Regions from separate parts of the Clostridium sp. JS66 genome, predicted to be linked through region 2. Evidence: riboswitches for the same ligand, from Rfam matches in the RefSeq annotation. Region 2 holds a riboswitch; each other region holds the start of a gene.
What was found. Region 2 has a riboswitch for S-adenosylmethionine ahead of metF (methylenetetrahydrofolate reductase [NAD(P)H]). Riboswitches for the same ligand answer to the same signal wherever they lie in the genome.
Positions count from the first base shown of each region.

Region 1: another riboswitch for S-adenosylmethionine. It lies ahead of Q6H37_RS08835 (YezD family protein); the one in region 2 lies ahead of metF (methylenetetrahydrofolate reductase [NAD(P)H]).
Region 3: another riboswitch for S-adenosylmethionine. It lies ahead of Q6H37_RS08870 (YezD family protein); the one in region 2 lies ahead of metF (methylenetetrahydrofolate reductase [NAD(P)H]).

Region 1 covers NZ_CP131467.1:1,877,089-1,884,973, reverse strand. The annotation lists gene Q6H37_RS08855 (PLP-dependent cysteine synthase family protein) at 1-254, opposite strand, end outside; gene Q6H37_RS08850 (trans-sulfuration enzyme family protein) at 281-1,429, opposite strand; gene Q6H37_RS08845 (class I SAM-dependent methyltransferase) at 1,433-2,062, opposite strand; T-box leader at 2,124-2,377, opposite strand; gene Q6H37_RS08840 (YbaK/EbsC family protein) at 2,485-2,946, opposite strand; gene Q6H37_RS08835 (YezD family protein) at 3,006-3,164, opposite strand; SAM riboswitch class I at 3,252-3,357, opposite strand; partial or broken gene Q6H37_RS08830 (nitrogenase component 1) at 3,512-4,864, opposite strand; gene Q6H37_RS08825 (nitrogenase component 1) at 4,876-6,387, opposite strand; gene nifH (nitrogenase iron protein) at 6,426-7,253, opposite strand; gene nifB (nitrogenase cofactor biosynthesis protein NifB) at 7,278-7,885, opposite strand, start outside.
Region 2 covers NZ_CP131467.1:465,340-477,603, forward strand. The annotation lists gene Q6H37_RS02165 (ComEC/Rec2 family competence protein) at 1-254, opposite strand, end outside; gene Q6H37_RS02170 (lysophospholipid acyltransferase family protein) at 462-1,175, shown strand; gene Q6H37_RS02175 (2-isopropylmalate synthase) at 1,611-2,981, shown strand; gene Q6H37_RS02180 (isocitrate/isopropylmalate dehydrogenase family protein) at 3,108-4,115, shown strand; gene Q6H37_RS02185 (homoserine dehydrogenase) at 4,257-5,495, opposite strand; gene Q6H37_RS02190 (O-acetylhomoserine aminocarboxypropyltransferase/cysteine synthase family protein) at 5,604-6,884, opposite strand; SAM riboswitch class I at 7,015-7,122, opposite strand; SAM riboswitch class I at 7,366-7,477, shown strand; gene metF (methylenetetrahydrofolate reductase [NAD(P)H]) at 7,576-8,427, shown strand; gene Q6H37_RS02200 (homocysteine S-methyltransferase family protein) at 8,518-10,854, shown strand; gene Q6H37_RS02205 (hydrolase) at 10,940-11,659, shown strand; gene pdxT (pyridoxal 5'-phosphate synthase glutaminase subunit PdxT) at 11,722-12,264, opposite strand, start outside.
Region 3 covers NZ_CP131467.1:1,886,731-1,898,994, reverse strand. The annotation lists gene Q6H37_RS08930 (uroporphyrinogen decarboxylase family protein) at 1-338, shown strand, start outside; gene Q6H37_RS08925 (MetQ/NlpA family ABC transporter substrate-binding protein) at 468-1,292, opposite strand; gene Q6H37_RS08920 (methionine ABC transporter permease) at 1,355-2,017, opposite strand; gene Q6H37_RS08915 (methionine ABC transporter ATP-binding protein) at 2,014-3,006, opposite strand; gene Q6H37_RS08910 (amino acid permease) at 3,662-5,059, shown strand; gene Q6H37_RS08905 (LytR/AlgR family response regulator transcription factor) at 5,155-5,898, opposite strand; gene Q6H37_RS08900 (hypothetical protein) at 5,903-6,313, opposite strand; gene floA (flotillin-like protein FloA) at 6,320-7,312, opposite strand; gene Q6H37_RS08890 (NfeD family protein) at 7,335-7,835, opposite strand; gene Q6H37_RS08885 (sensor histidine kinase) at 8,007-8,867, opposite strand; gene Q6H37_RS08880 (YbaK/EbsC family protein) at 9,098-9,583, opposite strand; SAM riboswitch class I at 9,714-9,817, opposite strand; SAM riboswitch class I at 9,998-10,110, opposite strand; gene Q6H37_RS08875 (NifB/NifX family molybdenum-iron cluster-binding protein) at 10,259-10,594, opposite strand; gene Q6H37_RS08870 (YezD family protein) at 10,712-10,870, opposite strand; SAM riboswitch class I at 10,983-11,095, opposite strand; gene Q6H37_RS08865 (pyridoxal phosphate-dependent aminotransferase) at 11,167-12,264, opposite strand, start outside.

The sequences.
Region 1 (7,885 bases), 1.4 Mb from region 2:
ATAGCTCCTAAAGCAACTCCTAATCCAGTATTACCTGCAGTTGCTTCTATTATAGTATGTCCTCTTTTAAGAATTCCCTCTTCTTCAGCTTTTTCTATCATGTATACACCAATTCTGTCCTTTACACTACCAGCTGGGTTAAGATATTCTAATTTTGCAAATATATTAACTCCATTTTTTATATTAAAATTATTTATTTTTAGCATAGGCGTATTTCCAACCAATTCCCTTATATCATTAACATATATACTCATTTTCATTTCCCCCCAAAATATATTTTTTATATATTTTTTGATTTACTTAATGCTTTTTCTATATCCTGTACTAAGTCCTTCTTATTTTCAATTCCTACAGACAATCTAATCAGATTATCTACTATTCCTACCTTTTGTCTTATTTCAGCAGGTATTGAAGCGTGTGTCATAGTAGCAGGATGAGATATTAAGGATTCTACTCCTCCCAAGCTTTCTCCTAGAGTTATAAGCTCTACACCTTTAAAAAATTCATTTATGTTAAAGCCTTCTTTTAGCACAAAAGATATTATAGCTCCCGCTCCATTTGCTTGTTTTTTATGAATTTCATAACCCGGATGATCTTTAAATCCTGGATAATAGACCTTTTCTACTGCTGGATGACTTTTTAAAATTTCTGCCAAATAACTTGCATTTTCAATATGTCTGTCCATTCTTACTGATAATGTCTTTATTCCCCTTATCAAAAGCCATGAGTCAAATGGGTTTAACACTCCTCCTGTAGAGTTTTGAATAAAATGAAGTTTCTCAGCTAATTCCTTACTATTTACTACAGCAAGTCCAGCCACCAAATCACTGTGTCCTCCCAAATATTTCGTTGCACTATGAACTACTATATCAGCTCCTAGCTCTATTGGTTTTTGAAGATACGGCGTCATGAAGGTATTATCTACAATAGTTAATATTCCATGATTCTTTGCTATACCAGCTATCTTATTTATATCTGTTATGGTCATAAGTGGGTTTGTTGGTGTTTCTATAAATATAGCTTTAACATTATCTGTAACCTTTTCCTCCACAAGCTTTTCATTACTTGTGTCTACAAGTTCGTATTCAAGATTAAAATTTTTAAATACCTTATCTAAAACTCTAAAGCTTCCTCCATATACATTATCTGATATTAAAACTTTATCTCCACTCTTAAAAAGCATTAAGGCTGCTGTTATTGCTGCCATTCCAGAGGCAAATGCAAAACCTGCATAACCTCCCTCTAAATCTGAAATAAGTTTTTCTAGTGCATATCTTGTTGGATTACCTGTTCTTGAGTATTCATATCCACTATTTACTCCCAGTTCTAACTGTCTGTACGTAGACGTTTGATAAATAGGCACATTTACAGCACCTGTAGTTTTATCTCCATCCACTCCTCCATGTATTAATAATGATTCAATATCCATTTTTTATTCCTCCTTAATTCCTTTTGCTACAAATATTCCTGTTTCTGTATATTCTCCTTTACTTGAATAGCCTTTACATTTAAGTTCTGTACTGTTTACTTGAACTTGGCTAAAGCCAGCTTCCTTAAGCCAATTCTTTATCTGTTCATGTGAAAAACCAAGCCACTCATCATGCATTTCTGTTCTAGCCCACTCTCCATTGTGCTCCTCTACATCTGTTATAACTACTGTTCCATCCTTTTTAAGTACTCTAAACATTTCTTCTATTGCTTTTTTTGCATCAAATATATGATGTAAAGCCATATTTATAAAAACTCTATCTATTGATTTATCAAACAAAGGCAAGTTTTCCATAGAACCACTAATAGGATATATATCTTTTAAGCCTTTTTTGGAAGCTGTACTATGCAGTTCTTTAAGCATATTTTTAGAGTTATCTATCGAAAAAACAATTTTAGCTTTCTCCAGTAATGCTAATGATATAAAACCTGTGCCACACCCTAAATCTGCACATATTTTATCTTTTATATCAAATTGAGAAAGTGCTGTATATTTTAGCTTTTCTTCAAAATACTCCTCTCTTATCACATTCCATTGATTTGCTATGGAATTAAAATACTCTACAGAATTCATGACAATCCTCCTAATTTTAATAATTTAATATATTTTTGGACACAAAAAACTCCTGCCTCAATACAGAGGCAGAAGTTAACTTCCGCGGTTCCACTCTGTTTATTATGCATCAAAAATAGAATACATAACAACTCATAAATATTGGTACAATAATACCTCAACGCTTTAATGGGCGTACCCACTGAAGTCTACTAAATTTCGATTCAGAGCTCCGAGACGCATTTCAGTTAACTTTCACTCAAAATCTCTTACACCCAATGGAGATTTCTCTCTGCCAGCTTCCATTTACTTACTTCTTCTCATCTTTACTTTTCCTACTATTCCTATATGTTTTTCTCATTGATATTATTATATATACTATTTATTAGTATGTCAATAGGAAAAGTAATATTTACCACTTTTCCTTACTAAAGTTCTGTATACTATTCTTGACAGACATCAACCCATTCAGCATTAGTAAGCCCTTGAATTCTTTCTGGCGATATCTTAAGTGCAGTTGTTCTCGAACCTGCTGCTGGATATACAAAATCAAAATCTTTTACAGATACATCTATATAAATATCTATAGGATTTTTCAATCCAAATGGACACACGCCCCCAACTGGATGCCCTGTTATTTCTTCTACTTCATCTAAACCAAGCATTTTAGCTTTTGTTTTAAAATAAGTTCTAAATTTTTTATTGTCTATTCTAGCATCACCACGAGTTACAACCAATATATCCTTTTCCTTCAATTTAAATGCCAGTGTTTTAGCAATAAACTTAGCTTCAACACCTATAACCTGAGCTGCAAGATCCACTGTAGCCCCACTATCCTCCAATTCAAATACTGGATCTTCTTGATTCCTCTCTTTAAAAAAATTTCTCACACTTTCTACACTCATTCTTGTATCCTCCTCTTTATATTTTAAAAGTTAAAAATGAAATTTGTTCAATTCCTAATCTACACTAGTCTCACCTTTTCATTTTTTTCTATTTGTACAACTACCCCATCCTGAATAACTAAAATTACAGAACCATATTTAACAGTTTTCAACATTTCTAAAAGTTTATTTAAATTTTCTTCTGAAATACCAGCCTTACCTCTGCTACTATTTATCACATTACCCCCTCCACTTTAATCCCATTATTTGAAAATAAAAACCTCTTCTACAAAAGAAGAGGTTTTAATGCATTATAAATACTGCTCTTCTTATCTCTCAAAAATAATTTTGTTGGATTTGGCACAGTATTCTAAAAAAGAATCCGCTGCCGAGGCTTCAAAGGGCCAATCCCTCCACCTCTCTTGATAAGAATATATCATATTAAGTTTTCAAATTTTCCTTAGATATTTCATACTATTCGTATATGTTATATATTATTATATTAGTCACATTTTAATATGTCAATATTTAATTTACAATTTTTTAATATGAGATTGGAATCCATATCTTTTATGGTTGCATAAAACTAGGCACTAGCACTAACTATGGTAGTGTATATTTTTTCAAGCAGTGTAAGTGCCCCTCTATAACCTACATAAGATTTTGATATGACAACTTCATAAGATGCTGGAAATCCTATTTCAACTATAGAACCTTTTAATTCTTTTGCTAGATCTCTTTCCCAAGTAGTTCCAAAAATAATTGGAGGTTTATGCCCAAAATCAGTTTTTCTTACTTTATCATGAATGGTATAACTGTCTTCTTCAAATTCCACGTCCAATGAAACATCTTCTGCTATATTTTTATATTCTTCTCTAATGATATATCTATATTTCTCTGGTGGGTTTTCAGTTACAATTTGTTTTGCAGGTATAAGTCCTAGCTGATTTACTAAAAACTTTGTTATAGCTAAGTTGTATGCACTATCACCTACAATTGCAAATTTGGCTGGTAACCCCCACCAATACTCTGCATAAAAGTCAGAAAAATCCTCTAAATATTTATAGTATTTTCTTTCTTCACTCTCAATAAATTCTTCTGCCTTATTTTTATCTATTCCTGAAAAATCAACTACTTTTCTCAAAAAACTGCTAGTTTCCTTTGCTCATATAGGAATTATAGGGATATGCAAGTAGGGCTGACCATACTTTTTCTTTAAATATTCTGCAGTTTTAAGTCCAAGCCATGGAGAAAGTACAAGGTTGAACTGTGCCTTTTTAATATTTTTCCATTCTGAAATTCCACTACTCTCATGTCCAAATAAAATATTGACTTCAAAACCTACACCTTCCAAAATTCTTTTGATCTCTGCAAGATCACCTCTCCAAAAAGTATTATGATATGGAAGAAGAGACCACACATTTACAAGCCCTTTTTTCAAAGGCCCCTTATAATCTCCCACATATTGATCAATAATAGCCTCTGTTACAAGTTCATGCCCTATAAAATTATTTCCTTTAAATCCTCCCGTTTCAGCATATACTACAGGTAAACCTTGATCCTGAAACTCACTTACTACAGCTCCCACATCATCTCCTACAGTTTCTGGTACGCATCCTGTCATAACTACAAATAAATCTGCATCTAAGACTTTAAAAGAGGATTCTATTAATTCTCTTAATCTATTTTCACCTCCAAATACTACTTCTTTTTCGTGTATATTAGTACTTGGTATAACAGATCCACCTCCATAACCTCCTCCTTGAAATCCATTATAAAAGGATATGTTGGAAGTTTGTTTATCAGCGCATCCTGGCCCGCAGTGGGTAATTGGAATAACCCTTGGAATTGCAAAAACACTATGCATTGCTCCAATGGCGCATCCATATCTAACCTGTTCTATTGAATTTGATTTTTCTACATTTTTTGTATTTGTCACTATTTTCACTCCTATTCCACTGCATAATTTTGCTTTTCAAGTATATATGGATCTTTCTGATCAAGCCACCATTTTGTATAAGGTAATTTTACATGTTCTTTCAAATCTTGATGAAATTTTTTATGAGCTAATATTTCAAGAATGGTCTCCCCTAAATTTAAAATTCCCTGATAGCCTATTGCATGATGTTCATCACCAAGTGGTGCTGCTGGAATTCCCATACGAGACGCAAGAGGTGCTAAACCATTATGTCTTATAAGAATAAAGTCTGGATTTACATTTTTTAGTAGTCCATAAAACTGAAACTGCTGTCTATTGCTCACGCTAAAGTTAGGAACATCATCGTAGTTATCCACTAGAAATTTTAAAGAGTCTTTACTTGGATCATTACTGTCATATACAGGATCATGATGAAATACAAGAGAACCATCAACTTGAATTCCAAGTTCCTTGAGTACTGCAATAAGTCCATGAGAATATGCTGAACCTGTAGCTGCGTAACCTTTTTTGCCTTTTAAAAGTTCTTTAAGCTCTTTAAGCCTTGGTGCTATTCTCTTATGCTCTCTCTCTATATAGGCTTCTGCTTTTTCTTCCCTATGCGTAACCTTTGCAATTTCTCTTATCCATGCATCAGTCCCTGCAATTCCATAAGGTTGTGGTGCTTTAATTTCCGGTACCCCAAATTGTTCTTCCAAAACAGCTGCCATATAAGAAGATAATGTATGACAAAACGTAATGGTTGCAGCAGCTTCTGAAAGCTTTTCCAAATCTTCTACTTCAGCTAAATCAATAACATAATTTACTTTAAGTCCAAGCTCCCCCAATATAGGTGTAAAAACATCACTTCCCCAGAGATTAATTACATTTACAAGGTTTTCTTGCTTTTTAGGGTTTTTATTTACTATCTGCCTTAGAATTCCATGCTGTGTAGCATCAAAACCAGTACTCCAGTGCTTTGACATAAAACCTTCACATGGCATTGGTACAACAGGTATTCTAAGTTCCTCTTGCATTCTAGTTGCAACACTATCTATATCCTCCCCTATAATTCCCGAAGCACATGAAGTAGCAACAAAATTTGCTTTAGGATGATGTCTATTCCATGCATCCTTTATGGATTGTTCCAGCTTGTCTAGTGCACCAAACACCATATCAGTTTCTTTTATATTTGTATTTATTATTTGTATATTTTCAACAGGTAAATTTCTAATAGCAAGACCATTTCTATATATGGAATTATAAGCTACCTGTCCTGTACCACAACCTATTGGTGCATGTTGAATTAATACTGCATCTCTTACATTGCCAGCCTGACATTCTACCATTTGTTCACTACAAGTAGAACCTTGGGTAAAGGGTCCTGAAGCTTCACACAACCTTTTTCCACCATTTCCTTTACAACCTGAACACGTATAAGCAGAATCCCTGGAAAGTTCTGAAGCCTTTCCAGTTTTCCATCCAATAATAGTTCCAAGCCGCTGTTCACGAGTTTTTACTACTGAAGTTTTAAGATTAAATTTCATTAACTTTACCTCCTCATCAACTTTCTAATTATGGTATTTTACACTACTTGCTCTACCAATCCATTTTGCAAAATTATTTCTTCCAACCTTTTTTGTGACATAGGTTTTGGAATTACAAAGTTCTTATTTTTTTCTATTGCCTCTGCTAGTGATCTGTATTCATTTGCCTGATTTGATTTAGAATCAAATTGTATTACAGTTTGTTTATTAATTTCTGCCCTTTGAACTACATTGTCTCTTGGTACAAAATAAATAAGCTGTGTACCTAATTCCTCTGCAAATGCCTCCAATACTCCCCTTTCATTGTCTACTTTTCTGCTGTTGCATATAATTCCACCTAATCTAACGCCACCTTTATTGGCATATTTTTTTATTCCCTTTGATATATTATTTGCTGCATAGAGTGCCATCATTTCTCCACTAGCCACTATATATATTTCTTTTGCCTTTCCTTCACGAATTGGCATAGCAAAACCACCGCATACAACATCTCCTAAAACATCATAAAAAACATAATCCAAATCTTCAGTATATGCGCCAAGTCTTTCAAGCATGTTTATAGATGTTATAATACCTCTTCCAGCGCATCCTACACCTGGTTCAGGTCCGCCTGATTCTACGCACTTTATTCCATTAAAGCCTTTTTTCAATATATAATTTAAATCTACATCTTCTCCTTCTTCCCTTAAAGTATCCAGTACTGTTCTCTGTGCAAGTCCACCTAAAAGTAATCTTGTAGAGTCTGCCTTTGGATCACATCCAACTACCATAACCTTTTTTCCTATTTCAGATAAACCTGCAGTTAAATTTTGTGTAGTTGTAGATTTACCTATTCCACCTTTTCCATAAATAGCTATTTGTCTCATAATATATTCCTCCTAAATTTGAATTTATTTATTTTTTTTAAGTAATTCAACAGCTTTTTTTATACCTTTATTAATTTCCTGGTACATTTCAAATACTCTTATTCCCTTCTCATAGAGCCTATCCATAGGCTCAAATCCTGCTCTGACCACAAGCACAGCATTACAATCAATTACATTTTTTATTATATTTTCTATTTTGTCCTCATGTTCTCCACAATCATATACTCCATTACAGTACTTATTTACTTTTCTCTTCTCTCGAAATTTAATTTCATCATTTATCATGTCGTATATATAAAATTCTGACGCATGCCCAAAATGTTCATCAATACTTACACCTGATTTGCTCGCAATGGCAAATCTGTACTTATGATGTTTCAATTCAATTACATCTTTATCTTCTAATTTATTTTCATTATCATTTGATTCCTTTGCAATATTGTTTTCTCTAAATTGACTTGATATATCATTCTTTAAAGTTCCAATAGCATCTGCCCTACACTGCTTGCAATGATACATCTGTTTCAATATTGAATCGCAGCTTTTTCTCATGTCATTCAATTCAACTTCGGTTACTGTAGGGTTATTTTCAAATGCACTTCCTTTAACAGGTATCAGAGGCATAATATTTG
Region 2 (12,264 bases):
TTCTGCTTGTTTAAGTAGCTCATAAGTTTATCTATACTTTCATTTGGACCTGCATCTATGAGAAGATTCTTACCATTAACTTGAATTAATTCACTATCTCCTTGTCCTACATCAATATAGTTTACTTTTATAACATTTTGATTGTTTTTAATCGGATTATTTGATGCATTTTTTGTAGTACTACATGCTGAAAAAGTAAATATAACTACAAATAATGAAACAATAACCTTAAAAAACTTTTTGTGAAATTGCATTTTTTTACCTCCTAAATAGTAGTTTAAATATTAATACAAACATAAGTTTAGCATTTTTTATTAATAAGTGAAAGTAAATTTTTAATGTATACAATAAATGTAAATTTTTTGTTAGTTTTTCACTACTAGACTACGTTTTAATGATATAATAACATAGGGATTTATTTTATAAATATTTATTATATGAAAAGGAGAGAAATTAAAATAATGAAAACTATTTTATTTTATTTAGATTTTTTTATCTATATGTTTATGGCAGTTTTTAAAAAAAATAAAGTAGAAGCATTAAGAAAGAAAGGAAAATTCCAAGAGGCTGAAAGTAAGATAAATGAATATGTCAAGGAGTGGGCTTCACATGTATTAAATAAGGTTGGTGCAAAGATAGATGTAGAGGGAAAAGAAAATATTAAGAAAGAAACTTGTGTTTATGTAGTAAATCATCAAGGTTTTTTGGACATACCTGTGTTAATTTCGGCTTTAGATGAGTCAGTTGGCTTTATAGCTAAAAAAGAAATATTAAAGTTTAAAATGATGGGTTATTGGATGAAGGAAATTCATTGTATATTTATGGATAGAAATAATATAAGAGAATCTATGAAAGCCATAAATGAAGGTATTGATAACTTGAAGAATGGGTACAGTATGGTTATTTTTCCTGAAGGTACAAGGAGCAAAGGACCTAAAGTTGGAGAATTTAAAAAAGGAAGCATGAAGCTAGCTTTAAAAGCTAAAGTTCCCATAATTCCTGTAGCAATAAGTGGAACATATAAGCTTCGTGAAGGGAATAGGATGAGTGCTATAAAGTCTGGAAGTGTAACAGTTACTATATGTGAGCCTATATATACAGAACATTTGTCTAAGGAAGAGCAGACCAATCTTGCTGATAAGATAAAATCTATAATAGAGAATAATATCAAGTAAAATTTTATTGATTGATGTATATAAATAAAGCATTAAGAACTTAGTTTTGTATCACTATAAACTAAGTTTTTTTTTATGTTAATTTTTATTAGCTAAAAGAATGTGGTATCTTTGATAATAGTCCAATTATACACGTAAAAAGTCCTATTTATGAATTAAAACGGTTAAAATGAAGAAAAAGTTAATTAAAATTACAAAAATACGAAAAATTTTATTTGATAATTCAAAATATAAATGATACAATGTAAGCATAAATATACTTGAAATATAGATTATATAATAAAATTATTAATAAATATTCATAGAAACTGTATAAAAATTAATTCAGCAAGAAATGGGATAAAATTCGTATTTGCAATTAAGCACGAAAACGCATTCAAAAATTAGCTAAAAACCAACAATCCAATATTTTAATAAGTAATTAGGGAGGGCAAAATGAAAAGTTTAAGAAAGTCTTCATATGAACATTGTTTACAAAATGTAGGTACACCAAATCTTTATAAGGATATATTCCCTTATTCAGAGGTTCCAAAAGTAAATTTTAATCAAATTCAAGTTCCAATGGATTTGCCAGAAAACATATGGATTACAGATACTACATTTAGAGATGGACAACAATCTATGCCTCCATATGCTGCTGAGCAGATTATAAGAATTTTTGATTATCTTCATAAATTGGATAATAATTCAGGAATAATTCGTCAAACAGAATTCTTTTTATATACAGAAAAGGATAGAAAAGCTGCACAAGTTTGTATGGAGCGAGGATACAAATTTCCTGAAGTTACATCATGGATAAGGGCAAATAAGGAAGATTTTAAACTAGTTAAAGAAATGGGCATTAAAGAAACAGGAATGCTTATGTCTTGTTCAGATTATCATATATTTAAAAAATTAAATAAGACAAGACAGCAAGCTATGGATATGTATTTGTCTATTGTAGAAGAAGCTTTAAATAACGGTATACATCCAAGATGTCATTTAGAAGATATAACTAGAGCGGATTTTTACGGATTTGTGGTACCTTTTGTAAATAAGCTTATGGAACTTTCAAAACAGTCTAATATACCTATAAAGATAAGAGCTTGTGATACTTTAGGGTTAGGTGTTCCTTATAGTGGTGCATCACTTCCAAGAAGTGTACAAGGATTGATTCATGGACTTAGAACTAATTGCGGTGTTCCTTCTGAAATGATAGAATGGCATGGCCATAATGATTTTTATGCAGTAGTAAGTAATTCTTCTACAGCATGGTTGTATGGAGCATCTTCAATAAATACTTCTCTTTTAGGAATTGGAGAAAGAACAGGAAATTGTCCATTAGAAGCTATGATATTTGAATATGCACAATTAAAAGGCACTACTGGAAATATGAACTTGCATGCTATAACTGAATTAGCTGAATACTTTAAAAAGGAAATGAACTATGATATACCAGAAAGAACTCCTTTTGTAGGTAGCCAATTTAATGTAACTAGAGCTGGTATACATGCAGATGGTATATTAAAAGATGAGGAAATATATAATATATTTGATACAGACAAAATATTAGATAGACCTGTGGTAGTTGCTGTTAATCAGTATTCTGGTTTAGCAGGAATTGCAGCTTGGATTAATACTTACTATAGACTTAAAGATGATGAAAAAGTAGATAAAAAGGATCCAAGAATTGTAGAAATAAGAGAGTGGGTTGAAGAACAATATAAGGAAGGAAGAACTACTATTATTGGTAATAATGAGTTAGAACTTATGGTAGAAAAATATATTCCAGAAATTTTAAAAAAAGGTGAAACAAAAGCAAGCTAAACTAAAGTATAGAGTATAATTTAAATATAAGTAAAAATTAATTAATTGTTAAAATTAAAAAATATAGTTGGGAACAGAATATTTTTGTTCCCAATTTACGGTTAATAAATATTTGGAGGCGATTTTATGACACACAAAATTACTCTTATTCCTGGTGATGGAATAGGACCAGAAGTTACTTTAGCAGCAAAAAGAATTATAGACGCTAGTGGCGTTGAAATAGAATGGGATGTAGTAGAAGCAGGAGCAGCAGTAATTGAAGAGTACGGTACACCATTACCAGACTATGTTTTGGAGAGTATAAAGAAAAATAAGGTAGCATTAAAAGGACCTGTTACAACACCTGTAGGTAAGGGATTTAGAAGTGTAAATGTTACTTTAAGACAAAACTTAAATCTCTATTCTAACGTAAGACCTATAAAAAGTTATGAAGGGGTAGAGTCCAGATTTAATGATGTAGATTTAGTAATTTTCAGAGAAAATACAGAGGATTTATATGCTGGCATAGAACATATGGTAAGTGAAGATATTGCAGAAAGTGTAAAAATTATATCTAAAAAAGCCAGCGATAGAATAGTAAGAGCTGCTTTTGATTATGCAAGAAAAAATAATAGAAAAAAGGTTACAGCAGTGCATAAAGCAAATATAATGAAAATGTCTGATGGCCTTTTTTTGAAATGTGCAAGAAATATAGCAGAAGAATATAAGGATATAGAGTTTGAAGATGTAATAGTAGATGCTATGAGCATGAAGCTTGTGTTAACTCCAGAAAAATATGATGTACTTGTAATGCCTAATCTATATGGTGATATACTTTCAGATATGGCATCAGGTTTAGTTGGAGGTCTTGGGTTAGTTCCAGGTGCAAATATAGGAGATGAAGCTGCTGTATTTGAGCCTGCACATGGTTCAGCACCAGATATAGCAGGAAAGAATATATCAAATCCTGTAGCAGCAGTATTATCAGGTATTATGATGCTTAATCACATAGGCGAATTTGAAGCTGCTCTTAAAATAGAAAAAGCAGTAGCAGATGTTCTAAAAGAAGGAAAAAGTGTCACTGCAGATTTAGGTGGAAATGCAAATACTGTAGAATTTACAGAAGCTATAATTAAAGCAATGAAAAAAAAATAGCACTACTCTAAAAGTGTGTTTGTAAGAATTCTATTTAATTTAAAAGCTATGAAATGGGAAAGTTAATTTCTGAATTTCATAGCTTTTGTTTTGTAATTAATTTAAAAAGTTGTTTGTCAAAAGTTTTAAAATATATATGTTTTATCTAATATGTAGGAATTTTTTTATATATTCTGTATGGCTTGAAGTTTTAATCTCTTCTAATTTACAATTTAAATCATTTTCAGTTTCTTCCTTGACAATAGCTACAACTTCATCTTTTGGATTTAATTCATTTTTAAAAATATGACAATTTTTAAAGTTTCCTGTTAAAGAACAAATAGTATTTATTTTATCAGTAGTTTTTATTCTTACAAGCCAATTAGATTTATAATTGTAAAGTGTTTGTATACTGGCATTTTCACTGTTAAATTGAATAGATCTTTTATTTCTATTTTGAATTATATCAGCTATGTCACCAAAAACTGCACTGGCAGTAGGAAACATTCCTGCTCCTTTACCTGAAAAAACAACATCGCCTACAGCATCGCCTTTTATAACAATAGCATTTAATTCATTTTCAATTTTGCTGAGTTCTGAATTTTTATCTACAATAACAGGTTGTACAGAAGCAAAGATTCCATCTTCTTCTTTTCTACTTATAGCTAAGAGTTTTATATTATAACCATTAGCTTTAGCATACTTAAAATCATCAGCATCTATATTGGTAATGCCTTCTATGTGTATATCTTTCCAGTTAATTTTTTTATCATAGGCGATAGTAGATAGTATGGATAACTTTCTTGCTGCATCATAACCTAGAACATCAGAATCAGGGTTAGATTCAGCAAAGCCCAAATCTTGAGCAATTTTTAAAGCATCTTCGTAGCTCATGTTTTCATTATACATTTTTGAAAGTATAAAATTCGTAGTACCATTTAATATTGCTTTAATACTTACAATTTCATTACCTGTAAGACATTCCATAAGAGGTTTCAAAATAGGTATACCGCCTCCTACACTAGCTTCAAAGTTTAATGTAACACCATTTTCATGTGCTATATCTAAAAGTTCTTTTCCATGTTCCGCCATTAAATCTTTGTTGGCTGTTACCACATGTTTTTTTGAAGCTAAAGCTTTTTTTACATATTTGTAAGCAGGATTGATGCCACCCATAACTTCAACAATTATATCCACAGGGCTTTTTAAAATGTGTTCAAAGTTATCAGTTAGAATTTTAGAATCCTTTTTTTGTTTATGTTTTTCAATATTTCTAACTAATATATTTGAAAGTTTAAGTTCCTCACCTGTAATCTTTTTAAATCTTTCTTTATTTTTATTTATTAATTCAGCTGTACCTGTTCCAACTACTCCATAACCTAATATTGCAATAGATGCCATATTAAAAAGCCCCCTTTTTATTTGTATTTACTCTCATTAACTAAAATTTAGCCAGTAGGAACTTCCCTACTGGCTTTTTACTTAAATAATTCGTTGTTTATTTAAGTTTTAAGCTTTTGCAAGAGCTTGATCTAAGTCATATATAAGATCATCAACACCTTCGATACCAATTGAAAGTCTTATCATATCAGGAGTAACTCCAGCAGCTTTTTGTTCTTCTTCATTAAGTTCTGCATGGGTTGTACTTGAAGGATGAATTACGAGTGACTTCGCATCAGCTACATTTGCAAGTAATGAGAATAATTCAACACTATTTATAAATCTTTTTCCTGCTTCTAAACCACCTTTAATTCCAAATGTGAATATTGAACCAGCACCTTTTGGTAAGTATTTTTTAGATAATTCATTATATGGATTACCTTCTAGTTCAGGATAGTTTACCCAAGAAACCTTTGGATGCTTACTTAAAAATTCAACAATTTTTCTTGTGTTTGATACATGTCTTTCTACTCTCAAGGATAGTGATTCTAAGCCTTGAAGGAATAAAAATGCACTTTGAGGACTAAGAGTTGCTCCAGTATTTCTCAAAAGTTGAACTCTAGCTTTTAAAGCAAATGCTGGTGCGCCTAAATCTGCGTATACTAATCCATTGTAGCTTTTATCTGGTGTTGTAAAATCAGGGAACTTTCCACTAGTTCTCCAATCAAATTTACCACCATCAACTATTACTCCACCAATTGTAGTTCCATGTCCTCCAATAAACTTAGTTGCAGAGTGAACAACTACATCTGCTCCAAATTCTATTGGTTTAACAAGATATGGAGTACCAAAAGTATTATCTATGATTAATGGTATTTTATTTTCATGTGCAATATTTGCTACAGCTTCTATGTCTAATACATTGATTCTTGGATTTCCTATAGTTTCACCATAAAGTGCCTTTGTTTTATCTGTAATAGCTTTTCTGAAGTTTTCAGGATCATCTGGATTTACAAATACAACTTTTATACCAAGCTTTTTTAAGGTTACTCCAAATAATTCATATGTTCCGCCATATAGTGTACTTGCTGCAACTATTTCATCACCTGCACTTGCAACATTGAGGATAGCATAGGTAATAGCTGCGAGTCCTGATGCTGTTGCGAGTCCTGCAACTCCACCTTCTAATTCTGCTATTCTCTTTTCAAATACATCTGTAGTTGGATTCATTATTCTTGTATAAACATTTCCAGGTTCTTTTAATTGAAATAGGTTAGCAGCATGATCAGCATTTTTAAATACGTAAGATGAAGTTTGGTAAATTGGAACAGCTCTTGATCCTGTTGTTGGATCTGGTTCCTGTCCTGCATGTACTTGTAATGTTTCAAATGATAATTTTCTTTCACTCATTTTAGATTCCTCCTAAATATTATTAAACCTTTAATACATGGACGAAACTTCTAATTTGATAATTGCCTAGGAAATTTTTAAAATAAAAAATCTTCTTGCAGAAAAGCTACAAGAAGATTATTCCCCTAGCTTCTCATCTTTCAGGATTTAACCTGCTGGAATTAGCACCTTTGAACAAAAATGTTATTCAGGTTGCTGGGCGTCATAGGGCCAGTCCCTCAGCCTCTCTAGATAAGAAGTTCCGTATTCGATTGAATAAATGATAACAGATATTAGTTTTAATTGTCAATACCAAAAAAACTAAAAAAATAAAATTTATATTTTAAAAATTTGTTATATGCACTGAAATAACTTGATATTTAATAGATAAAAAAATTTAATTTAGTGAAAATTTTTTTTATTCATTTCTTTATAATAGAAAAACTATTGACAATGTAAATAAACAGATATACTATTAATAATAAGTATAATTGAATGTAAAATCTTATCCAGAGTGGTGGAGGGACTGGCCCTGTGAAACCCGACAACCGGCATTAATTAAATGTATCGGTGTCAATTCCTGCAGAATAAGTTTTTATTCTGGTAGATAAGAAAAGAAGTTTAAAATTAGCAATTTTAAAGCTGCTTTTCTATGAAAAGCAGCTTTTCAAATTTATATGAATAATTTACTACTGATAAAGGAGAAAACTATATGTTTATAAGAGATACATTTTTAGAAAAAGAAACCACTTTATCCTTTGAAATATTTCCACCTAAAAGCAATGAAACTTTATTTAATATTATTGAGGAGTTAAAAAATTTTGATCCGGGTTTTATAAGTGTAACTTATGGAGCAGGTGGAAGTAGTAAAGATAGAACTGTAGAAATAGCTTCGATAATAAAAAATAAGTATTCAATAGAAGCGCTTGCTCATTTAACATGTATAACATCTACAAAAGAAGAAATAGAGGAAGTAGTTGAAAATTTAAAAGTAAACAAAATAGAAAATATATTAGCCCTAAGAGGTGATATACCAGAAAAATTTACTATAGGTAAAGAACATTTATATAGATATGGGAAAGATTTAATAAATAAATTAAAAATTGATACTAACTTGTGTATAGGAGCAGCAGCTTATCCAGAAGGACATAATGAGTGTAAAGATTTGGACATGAGTGTAAGATATTTAAAAGAAAAGGTTGATGCAGGTGCAGACTTTTTAATCACTCAGTTATTTTTTGACAATAATAATTTCTTTAAGTTTAAAGAAAAGATGTATAAATATAATATAAGAGTTCCAGTAACTGTTGGAATCATGCCTGCTATAAATAAAATATTAATTGAAAAAATACAAAAATTATCTGGGTTTATCATTCCAGATAAAGTTAAAAATTTTATGAATAAGTATGAAAATAATGAAGAGGATCTTAAAAAAGCAGGAATAGAATATGCTAGCTACCAAATAGAAGAATTATTGCAAAACAAGGTAGAAGGGGTCCATCTTTATACTATGAACAAACCTGATATTGTTAAAAGTATACTAGACAATGTATCTTTTAAATAGTATTAGAACTAACGAAAGGAGAATGTAATTTTGAAAATAAATGATTTGGCTCAAAGATTTAAGAATAAATTTATTATATTTGATGGAGCAATGGGAACTATGCTTCAAAAATCAGGACTTAAAGTAGGTGATTTGCCTGAAACTTTAAATATAACAAATCCTGATATTATAAGAAATATTCATAAACAATATATTGATTCAGGTGCTGATATAATAATTGCAAATACTTTTGGAGCAAATGAATTAAAGTACAGTTCTTCTAAGTATTCTATAGAAGAAGTAATTACTGCAGGAGTAAAAATTGCAAAGGAAGCGGCCCAAGATAAGCTTGTTGCTCTTGATGTAAGTTCTATTGGACAAATGATGGAACCTACGGGACCTTTAAGTTTTGAGTCAGCATATAATTTATTTAAAAAGCAGGTTGTTATTGGTGAAAAAGCAGGTGCAGATTTAATTTTAATAGAAACTATGTCTGATTTATATGAGACTAAGGCTGCAGTTCTTGCTGCAAAGGAAAATAGTGACTTGCCAGTATTTTGTACTATGACTTTTCAGGATAATGGAAGAACACTAATGGGAACTGATCCTAAAACGATGGTATTCGTATTAGAAGGTTTAGGAGTAGATGTTCTTGGAGTAAATTGTTCACTAGGACCTAAGGAGCTTATGCCTATAGTAGGAGAAATACTAAAATATGCATCAATACCTGTTATGGTTCAACCTAATGCGGGGCTTCCAAGATATGATGGAAAAAATACAGTATATGATATAACACCAGATGAATTTGTGAAATATGCAAAAATCATGGCTGAAAAGGGTGTAAGAGTTTTAGGTGGTTGTTGTGGTACTAATCCAGAATTTATAAAGAAACTATGTGAAGGATTAAAAGATAGTAAGCCATTAAAAATAGAAGAAAAGAATTTTAGTGTAGTATGTTCTTCTACAGAAACTGTGTTTTTAGGTGAAAAAGTTACAATAATAGGTGAGAGAATTAATCCTACAGGAAAATCAAAATATAAGGAAGAATTGAAAGAAAAAAGTGTTAATTATATTCAAACTCAAGCTGTAAAGCAAAAGGAAGAAGGAGCCCATATAATAGAACTAAATGTAGGACTTCCAGAAATTGATGAAAAAGAAATGATGATTAAGGCTATAAAGTCAGTACAAAAGGTAGTACAATTACCAACAACTATTGATAGCCCTAATGAAGAAGTACTAGAAGCTGGAGCTAGAGTTTATAATGGAAAACCTATTATAAATTCTGTAAATGGAAAAAGGGAAATAATGAAAAAGGTTTTTCCTGTGGTTAAAAAGTATGGAGGATGTGTAATAGGTTTAACTATAGATGAAAGTGGTATTCCAGATACAGCAGAAGGCAGATTTAAGATAGCAGAAAAAATAGTAAATACTGCAAAAGAGTATGGTATACATAAGAAAAATATAATAATAGATTGTCTTGCTTTAACAGCTTCAGCACAGCAAAAAGAAGTATTGGAAACAATAAAAGCTATAAAATTAGTTAAAGAAAAATTAAAGGTTAAAACTGTACTAGGAGTAAGTAATGTATCTTTTGGACTTCCAAGAAGAGAAATATTAAATAGAACATTTTTGTCTATGGCACTTTATGCAGGATTAGATTTACCAATAATGAATACTGGAGACGAAGGAATGAAAGAAGTTATTTATTCTTTTGAAGTTCTATCCAATATTGATAGAGAAGGTAAAAATTATGTAGAAAAGTATGGAACAAAGTTAGTAGGCAAAAAAGAAGAAGCAGTAACAAATATTGAAAATATAAGTTCAATAAAAGATTTGAAACAAATTATTGTAGATGGAATAGAAAAAGATGCTATTAGCAGTACAGAAGTTTTATTAAAAACAAAAGAACCTTTAGAAGTTGTTAATTCTTATATTATTCCAGCATTGGATTATGTAGGAGAACAGTATGAAGAAAAAGAAATATTTTTACCACAGCTTATACAATCAGCTGAAACTGTAAAAAAATCTTTTGAAGTTATAAAAAAGAAAATTGTTGAACAAGGTGAAGAAAGTATATCTAAAGGAAAAATTATTTTAGCAACTGTAAAAGGCGACATACATGATATAGGTAAAAACATTGTAAAAGTTCTTTTGGAGAACTATGGATTTGAAGTAATAGATTTAGGAAAAGATGTGGCTATTGAAAAAGTAGTTAATACAGTAAAGGAACATAATGTTAAGCTTGTAGGGTTGAGTGCACTCATGACTACTACAGTTGTTAATATGAAAAAGACTATAGAAGCTTTAAGAGAAAATAATTTACAATGCAAGGTTTTTGTAGGCGGAGCTGTTCTTAATGAACAATATGCAGAAATGATAGGAGCAGATTTTTATGCTAAAGATGCTAGAGAATCTGTAAGAATTGCAGAAGAAATTTTCCGTAATTAAATTCATCATGTAGAATATTTTTAATATATAGTATAAAATATATAAATAATGATGAATCTAATATAAGAGGAGGAAAGAGTAAGTTATGAGTGACATAAACAATATAACTGGGAAAAATGGCAAGTATGTACCGGAAATAAAAGGAACACTTAGAAGTCACATGATAAATATTCCAGAAGTGATAAGAAAAGCTAGTGGTATAAAGGTATTTGGAAAAAGGTTAAAGTCATTTTTATTTACTACAGATATTGCGGTTATAAAAAATACTAATGCGGATGCTATAATGGCAGTATACCCTTTTACACCACAACCAGTAATAACAAAGGTACTAGTTGCAGCTTCAGATGTACCAGTATTTTGTGGTGTTGGCGGAGGGCTTACTATGGGTAAAAGAGTAGTTAACCTTGCTTTAGACGCTGAATTTAAAGGGGCTATGGGAGTAGTAGTGAACAGTCCTACATCAAATGATGTTATTAAAGCAATGAGAGATACTGTAGACATACCTATTATAGTTACAGTAGTTTCGGAACATGATGATATACAAAAAAGAATAGAGGCAGGGACTACTATAATTAATGTGGCAGCAGGCAAGAAAAGTGCTGAAGTCGTTAGAAAGATAAGAGAAAAATATGCTGAGTTACCTATAATAGCTACTGGTGGAAGAAATGAAGAGAGTATAAACGAGACTATTGAGGCTGGTGCTAATGCTATTTCGTATACACCACCAACTACTTCAGAATTATTTGCAGTAACAATGGAAAAATATAGAAATATGGCAATGGAACTTGATAAAAAACAAGACTAATTATAATAAACTACAATTAAAGAATAAATCCTATTAATTTAAGGATTTATTCTTTAATTTTTTTATATACTTTTATTACACATTGATAAAAAATATTTGTGAAATTCAAGATTTTTACTAAGCTCAGGATGAAATGATGTAGCTAGTATATTATTTTGCCTAGCAGCCACCATATTTCCATCAATTTCACAGATAGTTTTTACATCATTACTGTAACTAGAAATATAAGGAGCTCTTATAAAAATCAGAGGAAGTGGATTTGGAGAAACTTGTTCAATTACTTTTTCAGTTTCAAAGCTATCAATTTGGCTTCCATATGCATTTCTCTTAACCTTTATATCCATAACAGAAAGATAAGTATTTTCATCATTTTCAATTTCTTTGGCAAGAAGTATCATCCCAGCGCAGGTGCCCCAAACTGGAAAACCTCGTAATATTTTTTCTTTTAATGGATCAAGTAAATTGGTTTCTTTTAATAGCTTGCCAATAACGGTGCTTTCTCCTCCAGGAAGAATAATACCATGAATGTTTTCCAAATCTGATATTTTCTTCACTTCTACTGCATTACAGCCAAGAGATTTTAAATGATTTATATGTTCGATAAC
Region 3 (12,264 bases), 1.4 Mb from region 2:
ATACAAAAGGAATATGGGAGGATATAGCAGATACAGGTGCTCAAGTAATTAGTGTTGATAACGTAGTTGATATGGAAGAGGTAAAAAACTCAGTTGGCAATAGGTCAATAATAATGGGTAATGTTAAACCGATTGATACAGTATGTTTTGGAGGAAAAGAAGAAATTTTTAATGAAGTAAAAGAATGTATTAAGAAATCATATAATAGCCCAAAAGGATTTATCTTGAGTACAGGCTGTAAAATTCCTATGCAAACCTCAAAGGAAAATGTGGAACTATTTATGCAAGCCGCAAGGACCTATGGTAAATATCCTATTAATCCTAAAATTTTAGATTAATCCTGTAAACTAAAATATGATTATTATCTATATAAAAGAATAAGAAGGTGCTGCCCCACATGAAAATTCTATTGTGAGACAGCACCTTCTTATTTTTATAATATTATAACTTTTTACTTTAGCAACAAACTAGAATAGAGGTATCAAAGTTCCTTTTGCTTTCTTTTTTAATAATTCTTTAATTCCTTCTGTTCTATATGCATCATTTAAATCTTTAACCCATTTTTTATTTTCATTACCGTTTTTCACAACAACTCCAACTGCATATGTTTCATTATCTTTTGGACTTGCAATATATTTAGATGCATCTAAACCTGCATTTACCATATGAGTAGCTGCTAGCAAAATACAATCTACATCCTTCAAAGATTGTGGAAGTGTTTGCATGTCTGCTTCTATGAATTTAAATTTCTTTGGATTAACAGCAGCATTATCTTTAACATCATAAATTGATGGTGATTTTTTATCAGCAGGAAGTTTTATCAATCCAATTTCGTTTAATAAATTCAAACCTCTTGACTGATTTGTAGCATCATTGCAAAGACCAATAGTAGCTCCATCTGGAAGTTCCTTATAGTCTTTATACTTACTAGAGTACATGCCAAAAACAGGAGCCCAAAGTTTAGGCTTAACCATAACAAAATTTGTCTTATTAGATTTATTGTAATTTTGTAAGTATGGTTCATGCTGATATATGTTTGCATCAATGCTTCCTTCACCTAAAGCAGTATCTGGTCCAATACTATCATTAAAAGTAACAACTTTAACATCATAACCCTTCTGTTTAAGTGCTTTAGCTGCTTCATTTCCATAATCTAGAGAATCTGCTCTCATTCCAATTTTGATTGACTTCTTTTCATCTGATGAACTACTTGTAGCGTTACTTTTTCCGCATGCTGTCATTGATGTTGTAATCACCAACATACATAACATTAACTTCATAAATTTTTTCATAAGTTTTCCCCCTCAAAAATAAAATTTGTATAGATAAATAGATTAATTAAAAATATAATATGCTATTTCAATTTTTTATAAAGCGTATCACCACCATATTGAATTAAGCATACTAATACAATTAATACTACAACTATTGAATACATAATTTTCTGATTAAAATTTTGATAGCCGTGAGTTAAAGCTACTGCACCTAAACCTCCAGCTCCAATTGCTCCTGCCATTGCTGTTGCACCTAACAAGTTTATTATAGCCAAGCTCATACCTGAAATTATCGAAGGTAATGCTTCAACTAACATTACGTTGAAAATAATCTGCTTGTTTGAGGCACCAAAGGATTTTGCCGCTTCAATAAGTGATGGATCCACTTCTTTAAAACTACTTTGAAAAATACGGGCAATAAATGGTGTAATTGCCGTTGTCAATGGAACAATAGCTGCTTCCTGCCCTATAGAGCTTCCAGTAATAATTCTTGTTAAAGGAATAATAGAAATCATCAATATAACAAATGGAAAAGAACGAATTACATTCACTACAGTATCCAATACTCTATGAATAAATTTATTAGGCTGAAGCCCATTGTCATCACAGATTACCAAAATGATTCCCACTAAAAAACCTAAAAATGTTCCCAGCATACCAGATATAAAAACCATTCTTACGGTTTCTCCAAGTGCTGGTAAAATCAACATATTAATAATTTCAGTTAATGTATAATCGCTCAATTTCTCACCTCATTCCCATCATTTTTAATTTCCATCCATTCTACTTTATTTTTATCTAAATAATTAGTAACTGAATTAAAATCACTATCATCTATGTTTATAACAAAAGTAGATATTTTATCATTTCTATATGATTGAGTAGAACTTTCTATAATAGAAAATTTGATATTCAATTCATTTACGATTCTAACAATTAATTCTGAGCCTTCCAACTTTTCAATTCTGTACATAAATCGTATATTTTTGCCTTTTTCCGGCAATGCACTATTTTCAACTCCTATTAAACGTTTTAAAGCTGGTGGTTGATTTAAAAATATATCCTTAACAGTTCCTTGAGAAGCTATTTTGCCGTTTTCTAAAATAGATACTTTATTACAAATTCTTTGAATAACAGACATTTCATGAGTAACTAATACTATGGTAATTCCAATTTTTTTATTTATATCACTTAATAGGTCTAATATAGAGTTTGTCGTACTAGGATCAAGTGCTGATGTTGCTTCATCACACAGCAAAATGCTTGGATTCATGGTCAAAGCTCTTGCAATTGCAACCCTTTGCTTCTGACCACCACTCAAGTTTCTTGGCCTTGCTCCAGCTTTATCTTTTAGTTCCACCAGTTCAAGCAGTTCATTAACCTTGCTGTCAATTTCTTTTTTTGAATATTTCCAGCATCTCATAGGTAAAGCAATATTATCATAAATACTCTTTCTCTCTAATAAAGAAAAATGCTGAAAAATCATACCAATATTTTTTCTAAATTCTTTTATCTGCTTTGTATTTAAATCTTTAACTTCATAATCATTAACCTTCATGCTTCCATCCTGATAATCTGTTAAACCATTAATACATCTCAAAAGTGTTGACTTTCCTGCTCCACTCCTACCAACAAGACCATAAACGTCTCCTTTTTCAATTTTAAAATTAATATCTTCTAATACAACATTTTTATTTTCATAAACTTTTTTCAATCCAGTTGCAGTTATCAAAATATCTCTTCCCCTTATTTATTAAATTTTATAATTATATCAACAAATAAACTACGCAATAATCAACAAGTTCTGTTTAAATTGATTGTCCACAATTTGATGCAAAAAAATAACGGTTTAACAAACATTTACTTTCAATATGAGCATCAGTAAACATTCTGTGCCGCTTTAAGTTTTTTTAATGTTGATTCCTATAGCAGTAAAACAGCTTAATTACTTCAAATTTTGACACAATTTTCACATAGATAATTTTAACTCTTATAGCTACCAAAATCAAATATTAAAATATTATGCATCAACGTCATTCTATTATAATTTTTTATACATTAACAGTAAACTTATTTTTTTATATAATAGCATTTAAAAATTTCACACTTAATGTTTCATTATCGTTTCTTCTTGCATCTGCAATGTTTAATTAAATTATATAGTTATTTTTGAATATCTCTTTTACATTTTATTATAATATTTATGAATTTTTTAAGCTTTTCATGAATATTATTTAATAGTGCACTTATAAAATTATCCATTAAATTCTGAATTTTCAATCATATATAAATCTTAAGGAGGTGTTAAAAAAAATTTTGTATATGGCTATAAAGTGATTAATAATCTGTTTTAAAAGTTATTAATTAATTTTATGAGGGGGATTAAAATGAATAAGGATAATACTGGCCTGAACGAAGAACTTCATCGTGGTCTAGAAGAGAGACATATTCAACTTATGGCTCTTGGTGGTGCAATTGGTGTTGGCTTATTCCTTGGATCCGCATCAGCTATTAAAACAGCCGGTCCTTCACTTCTATTAGCTTATGCTGGTGGTGGAGCTATTTTATTCTTTATTATGCGTGCACTTGGCGAGATAGCAGTTGAGCATCCTGTTGCTGGTTCCTTTAGTGCATATGCCAATGAATTTATTGGCCCTCTTGCTGGATATTTGACTGGATGGACCTATTGGTTTATGTGGATTGTTACTTGTATGGCTGAAGTTACCGCAGTAGGTGTTTATGTTAATTTCTGGTTCCCAACTATCCCTCAATGGGTATCAGCCCTTGGTGCTGTTGTTATAATGTCCATAGTAAATTTAACAGCAGTTAAAGCCTTTGGAGAATTCGAATTCTGGTTTGCACTTATAAAAGTTGTTACTATTGTTATTATGATTGTTATAGGAATAATTATGATTATTACTGGATTAGGTAATACCGGAAAACCTACTGGTATATCAAACTTGTGGAGTCATGGAGGATTTTTTCCTAAAGGAATAAAAGGTACAGTTATGGCCTTACAAATGGTTACATTTGCCTTTATAGGAATTGAACTTATAGGAGTTACAGCCGGTGAAGCAAAGAATCCTCAAAAAACTATACCATCAGCTATTAATAAGGTTTTCTACAGAATATTAATATTCTATGTAGGAGCATTATTTGTAATTATGTCACTATATCCTTGGGATAAAATAGGAACCCTAGGAAGTCCGTTTGTTTTAACATTTAGCAAATTAGGAATTGCAGCAGCAGCAGGCATTATAAACTTCGTTGTACTAACTGCAGCCTTATCTTCTTGTAATAGTGGTATTTTCACCACCGGTCGTATGCTTTACAATCTTTCTCTTCAGGGATCAGCTCCAAAAGCCTTTGGAAAGCTTAGCAAATCACAAGTTCCTAGTAATGCAATTTTAATCTCTGCATTTTTCATGCTTATAGGTGTTTTTCTTAATTATATTGTTCCAGCTAAAGTATTTGCTTATGTTACTAGTATTGCAACCTTCGCAGGAATTTTTGCTTGGTTTATAATATTACTAGCTCAAATGAAATTTAGAAAATCTCTTACTTCTGAAGAAGCAAAAAAATTAAAGTTTCCTATGAAAGGATATCCTTATGCAAACTACATTAGTATAGCATTTTTAATATTTGTACTTGTAGTTATGTGCTTAAGTCCAGATACTCTAATAGCAGTTATTGTAGGACCAGTTTGGCTTATAATACTAGTTGCTTTCTACTATGGAAAAGGTATGAATAAACATAACAATACTAAAATTACTAAATCTGAATAATTCAACTTTTTCAGAGGACAGTAAAGGAAAACTTACCTTCACTGTCCTCTCTCAATTGTCCTCTAAAAAATGTTTAGCTTTTAAATTATAAAAATTTAAAAGCTAAACATCTTTTTAAGCATCTCATATCTTTCATGAGTAATAAGAGCATCCTTATCTGTATTTTTTAGTTTCACTATATAAGTCCATCTTCCATAAGGATATATTTTATTAATCATAGACAAATTGATAATATAAGACTTGTGACTTCTAAAAAACACTGCTTTATCCAGCCTTTCTTCTAATTCACTCATACCTTCAGAAGTAATATAGGAATTATCAATTGTGTATATAACCGTATTTCTATCTTCTCTTTGTATAATGACTATATCCTTCATATCTATGAAACTTATACCATCTTTATTCCTTATTAGTATTTTATCTAATCCCTTTTCGTGGCGGATTATTTTATACATATTTTCTTCGCTTTGAACATCATTTAAAGTTTTTATTCGATTTAAAGTTTGATAAATTCTATCTAACTTAAAAGGCTTTACAATATAATCAAAGGCATAAAGTTGAAATGCATCAGACATATATGCATCATGTGCTGTAACAAAAATAATTATAGTTCTTGGATTTATATCCATTATTCTTTTAGCACATTCTACTCCATTCAATTTTGGCATTTCCACATCTAAAAATATAATTTCAGGATGTTTTTCCTCTACAAAGGAGAGAACAGCTTCTCCATCAGCTGCCTCTCCTACTAATTTAAATCCCTCTATTTTTTCAATGGCCTTTTTTAACACCATTCTCATGCCTTCTTCATCGTCTCCAATGAAAACTTTAAGCTCCAATAAATCACCGCCTTCTTCTCCTTCTTTTTGCTCTAGGTTTACCCAATATCTCTGAATATACTATGGCCTGCATAATATTTTCTTCTTTTAGCTCTAAATTCATTGTTGTTTTTTCTTGTTCTAATTTCTTTTTTAATTCTTGAACTTTAGTTTTTTCATATTCCATATTTCTTTGAAGTTCTGCCTTTTCTGTATCTTCTGTATCATATGAAAAATTTAAATTTTTTTGTTTATTCTCTTGCAAATTATTTCCTTTTAACCAATCATAATTATCCTGCCTAGCATTATTATCAAAAATATTACCTTTAGTTTCATTAGTTACTTTTCTTGCTTTTTCACTGGAGGCTTTTATAATATCTTTCAAGACTTTTCCTGAATCACAAATAATATCCACCAAATTATCAAAATCAGTCATAATTTTTTACTCCTTAACATCATTAGGATTGCCATATGAAGTCTTTTTATCTTTTTTATCACCAACTTTAGATATAGACTCTCTCATTCTTGTATCTGATATTACATTTTGCATATCATAATAATCCATTACTCCTAATTTTCCTTCTCTTAAAGCTTGAGCCATAGCTCTTGGTACTTCTGCTTCTGCTTCCACTACAGCAGCTCTCATTTCCTGCTCTCTTGCTACTGCCATAGCTCTTCTTTCTTCTGCCTTTGCTTGGGCAATATTTTTATCTGCTTCTGCTTGAAGGGTTTGAAGTTGTGCTCCTATATTTCTTCCAACATCTACATCAGCAATATCTATAGATAGTATTTCAAAGGCAGTACCTGCATCCAATCCTTTTGCTAAAACTGTTTTAGATATAGCATCTGGATTTTCCAAAACTTCTTTATGTGAGGTAGATGTACCAACTGTAGTTACAATACCTTCTCCAACTCTAGCAATTACTGTAGCTTCACCAGCTCCACCTATTAATCTTTCTAAGTTTGCCCTTACTGTTACCCTTGCTTTTGCTAAAAGCTCAATTCCATCTTTTGCAACACCTGAAACATTAGGTGTTTCAATTACTTTTGGATTAACACTCATTTTTACAGCTTCAAGTACATCTCTACCTGCAAGATCTATTGCTGCTGCTCTTTCAAAGGGTAATTTAAAATCTGCTCTATGAGCTGCAATAAGTGCATCCACTACTTGATCTACATTTCCACCGGCTAAATAGTGAGCTTCCAGTTGATTTACACTAACTTCCAATCCTGCCTTTGTTGCTTTTATTAATGGAAAAACTATTCTTTTTGGTTGAACCCTTCTAAGTCTCATTCCCACTAAATTGAAAATACTTACCTTTACATTTGCAGCCAATGCTGAAATCCAAAGACCTACTGGTACAAAACTTAAAAACAATGCTAAAAAAATTATAAGTATTCCTAAGAATACAACTACAGTGATAGGACCATTCATAATATTTATTCCTCCTTATTTTCTAAAATATTTTTCTAACTACAATTATTCTTCCTTCTACTTTTATAATCTTTACCTTTTCATCCTTTGGAATAAACTCTCCTTCTGAAACCACATCCATTTTTATCCCATTAAAATCTGCAATACCAGCTGGTCTCAAAATTGTAAGAGTAATTCCCTGTTGACCCACAAAATATTGTAAATCCTCGGAGCCTGTATATCCAGTTTCTTTCTTTTGGGTTTCACGCAAAATTAGTATTTTTGAAAGTCTACCTTTAGTTGCAGAGCGCAGAACTAAAGTAAGAGCTACTCCTAACACTGCAATGATGATACTAACTAAAATCAATGCTTCCATAATACTTTTCGCTGTTATTACTATGCCCATTATTAAAAATATAGCTCCGAAAATTCCTGGTATTCCAAATCCAGGATGAAACATTTCTATAACTACCAGCAAAAATCCAAATGAAAAACACAATATGGCAATCCAACTTATAGTAGATAAAAAACTTACCAGCTCCATTTCTCCCTCCTCCTTTAATTGTAACTTCTGTGTATCTGTCTATACTAGTATAATACTTCCTACATGAATTAAAATGAATGCATAGTAGTCCAAAAATACATAATTCAGTTTAAAATGTCATATTTCAAGTTTTACCTTATGACTTACCCTACATCATATTGAAAAGTTTATTTATCTTGGAATCCATCCTTGAAAAACAGTAAATTCATTTTCTGTAAATACTTTAATTCCCCCTCCATATTCCTCTAGTATATGCTTTACAATAGCCAGTCCCATACCTTCTCCTTTTTCACCTTTGGTAGTAACTCCTGCTTTAAAAATTTTTTTCACAAGTTCTTCTGGAATTTTTGGTCCATTGTTCTTTATTTTAAATCCATATAACTTTAAATCTTCGAATAATTCTATTTGTATAATTCTTTCTTCATCTATTTCTTGAAGTGCATAAATTGCATTATCTACAATATTACCAAGTACCCTGCAGAATTCCCAAGATGGTACCTTTAAATCTTGAAGTGAGGAAGTAATTAATATTTCTGTTTTTATTCCTCTTTTTTCTCCATAAAGTATTTTAGCTTGAAGCAGCGCATTAACTGCTGGATTAGCAGTTTTTAATACCTTATTTACCTTTTGAATGTCTTTAAATACTTTTTCTATATACTCTCTTGCATCATGATATTCTTCCATTTCCATAAGACTATATACTACCTGCAGGTGATTCATAAAATCATGTCTTTGAGCTCTAAGAGTTTTGTTAAGTTCCCCTAGCTGTTCTAATGTATTCTTAAGCATTTTATATTCATCATTGTTGCCATTTAAAGAACGAATATCCTTAATTGCAAAAAAACTATTTATAATTCCTATGGATATAATTAAATATACCAAAAGTTCTCCACTATAAAATTTATCTTGTAAATTTAATACATTTTTATAAAAGTAATTGTACAATATCACCATAACAATTGTAGTTATTTGAATTGCATTTAAAATAATTACTGTAGTGATTGTTTTATTTACGTCTAACTTTTTCTTCATTACAAAAAACTAAACTCCCTTCCCTATTTCTGTAATCAAATTAATTATATCATAAAATAACACTACCTCCACTAAAATACATTTTAATGAAGGTAGTGTTAATAATATTCTTTTATTTTATTTAAAAAGATTTTTAGTGGATTATTCATGTCACCTAATTCTTTCATCATATTAAGCATTTCTAAATGCACAAAAATTGTTTAAATGACTTTCCAAATTAATCAACACTCTCATATTATCACTCCCCTAACATAATCATTGTATTCACAAATATCCACCAACTGACCGCAAGTTAATTTAATTACTTCATTATAATTAACTGTTACTACAAAATTTTTCATTCCTGCACAAAGATAAATATTATTTTTTCCCTTTAAAGAAATATCTATATAGGTTTTTAATGGTTTTTTTAATCCGAAGGGACTTAACCCTCCACTAGGATGACCTGTAATTTTTATTATTTCATTATTACTTAATTCTCTTGGTTTTACTTTAAAATATTCTCTAAATTTTATATTACTGATTATAGTATTTTCATCTGTAACAACCATTATGTTTTGTCCTCTTACTGTAAAAATCTGTGTTTTTGCAGTGCAAACCTTTGTTAACAAATTACTTTTTTCTTTTCTGAAAAACTTAGAATTTTTTTCAAATCGGTTAATAGAGCATTCTATTCCTTTACTTAAAAAATCATCCACTACACTACTTATACTCATTTTCATTCTCCTTTGAAATTTTTAATTTTATTAAGCTTAAATAGGCAAATCAAGTTCATTAATTGGATATACATGCACATAATAAAATCTCCTTATAGATAAGCTACAAGAAGATTTATCAAATTCTAGTTTCTTATCTCTCAGATATAATATCTGCTGGAATTAGCACCTTGAAACATAATTTCAGGTTGCCGGACATCAAAGGGCCAGTCCCTCAGTCTCTCTTAATAAGAATTTCAATATTAAATTATTTAGTAATGTTAAATAACCAAAAAAACTGAAACCTAATTATATCTTAATTAAGATAGATTAGTTTCCAGTTTTCTGGTCAACTAAAGGGATAAAAAAAAGCTATTTTTCATTTAAGAAAAATAGCTTATTTCAACAAAATTTTAGTTTATAAACCTGCTATTTTTCTTATCTCTCATTGTAGTATAAACTACTCTGTAGGAATTGACACCGATGCATATTAAAATGCCAGTTGTCGGGTTTCATAGGGCCAGTCCCTCCACCTCTCTGGATAAGAATAAATTTATTATTTTAAGCTAACTGATTAACAATTGATTTACATATTATAATATAATTGTATAAATTATAGTATGTAATACATGATATGTCAATGCTTATTTAGGAAATAAATTTAATATCACTTTTTAAACTGTAGCTTTTATACAATTATATTTCAAAAGAAGAACTCAATATTCCTTCAATTACATCACTTATACTATAATCTGTTTCAAAAGCTTTTATTCCATTAAACTTTAAAAACACTAAAGCCATATACCCTATATTTTTAACAAAAATAGCCTTACAATCCGATATCAAATTTACTAACGTTTTCATATATTTTTCATTATGACCACGCTCTTCAAAACATAAACCACTTTCTCTAGTTTCCAAATATTCTGCTATATTTTCTTTAATTTCAAAAATGAAAAGCTTTCTTGATGTTTCAAAGTTTTCGTTTACATTCTTTCCATCATTACTAACAAAAGCTACTTTATAGTTCATAAATTCACCTCCAAATTCAAACTGCAATTTCATAAAAGATTCAACATCTAAACATCCCTTAATATATAATATATATTTCGAATATGCTAATAACATTCTTGATAAATTTATTTAAAATCATACTATTCTCATTTTTTCATTTTTTTCTATTTCAACTACCATCCCATCTTGAATAACTAAAGCTACAAAACCATACTTGACAATCTTTAAGATCTCTAAAAGCTTATTTAGATTTTCTTCTGAAATACCCTTATTACTTTTATTCTTATTTAACACTTTAGTCTTCTCCTTTTAATGTTTACATTGATCTTATAACTTATAAAAAAGCTATCCTTCTTCAATAAGAAAGATAGCTTTTAAAAAATTTCCATTTCATAAAACTCCATTTTTCTTATCTTTCAGAATATGTAATTATATTCTGCAGGAATTAGCACCGATACATATTAAAATGCCGGTTGTCGGGCTTCATAGGGCCAGTCCCTCCACCTCTCTGGATAAGAATGTAATAATATTTAATTTTATTCCTTTTTTCACATAAAAATTATTTTATATACTAACCAAAAGTCAAATGACTACTTTTTTAATTTTTTTAATCTTTCAATAGCTTCAATCAATGTTTCATCTTTTTTTGCAAAATGAAATCTTATATAATTATTTATATTTTCTTTAAAAAAGCTAGATCCAGGAACAGCAGCAACACCAATTTCTTTTGCCATCCACTTACAAAATTCATAGTCATCCTTCCAGCCAAATTCTGAAATATCAACTAAAACATAATAAGCTCCTTGAGGTTCAAAATATTTTAATCCAATTTCATCCAATCCATTTAAAAACAGTTTTTTCTTTTTTTCATAAATATTATTAAGCTCGTCATAATAGCTTTCTTCAAGACTTAATCCTGCACAAGCTGCTTTTTGTAAAGGTGCAGCTGCTCCTACAGTTAAGAAATCATGTACTTTTTTACAATTATTTATAACATCTTTACTTGCAATAATGTATCCAAGCCTCCATCCAGTTATAGAATAAGTTTTTGACAAAGAACTACAGGATACTGTTCTTTCAAACATTCCTGGAAGAGACGATAGATAAGTATGCTTATTTGGCTTAAATACTATATGCTCATAAACTTCATCTGTAATAACAAAAGTATCATATTCTTTTGCAAGTTCGCTTATATATAATAATTCTTCTCTAGTAAATACCTTACCTACTGGGTTTGAAGGATTACACAATATTAGCGCTTTAGGTCTACTTTCAAAAGCTTTTCTTAATTTCTCTCTATCAAAATTGAATTCAGGAGGTACCAAAGGTACATATATAGGCTCTGCTCCTGCTAAAATTGTATCTGCTGTATAGTTTTCATAAAATGGTGAGAATACAATAACTTTATCCCCTGGATTGCATACAGACATCATAGCTACCATCATAGCTTCAGTGCTACCGCAAGTAACTACTATATTTTCATCAGGATTTATTGATATTCCCATAAATTTTTCTTGTTTCTTTGATAGTTTTTCTCTAAATTCTTTTGATCTCCATGTTACTTCATATTGATGTGGTCCTTTTTCTGCTGCTTCCTTTAAACTATCAATAAGTTCTCTTGGTGGATCAAAATCTGGAAAACCTTGTGAAAGATTTACTGCTCCATATTTATTAGCCACTCTTGTCAT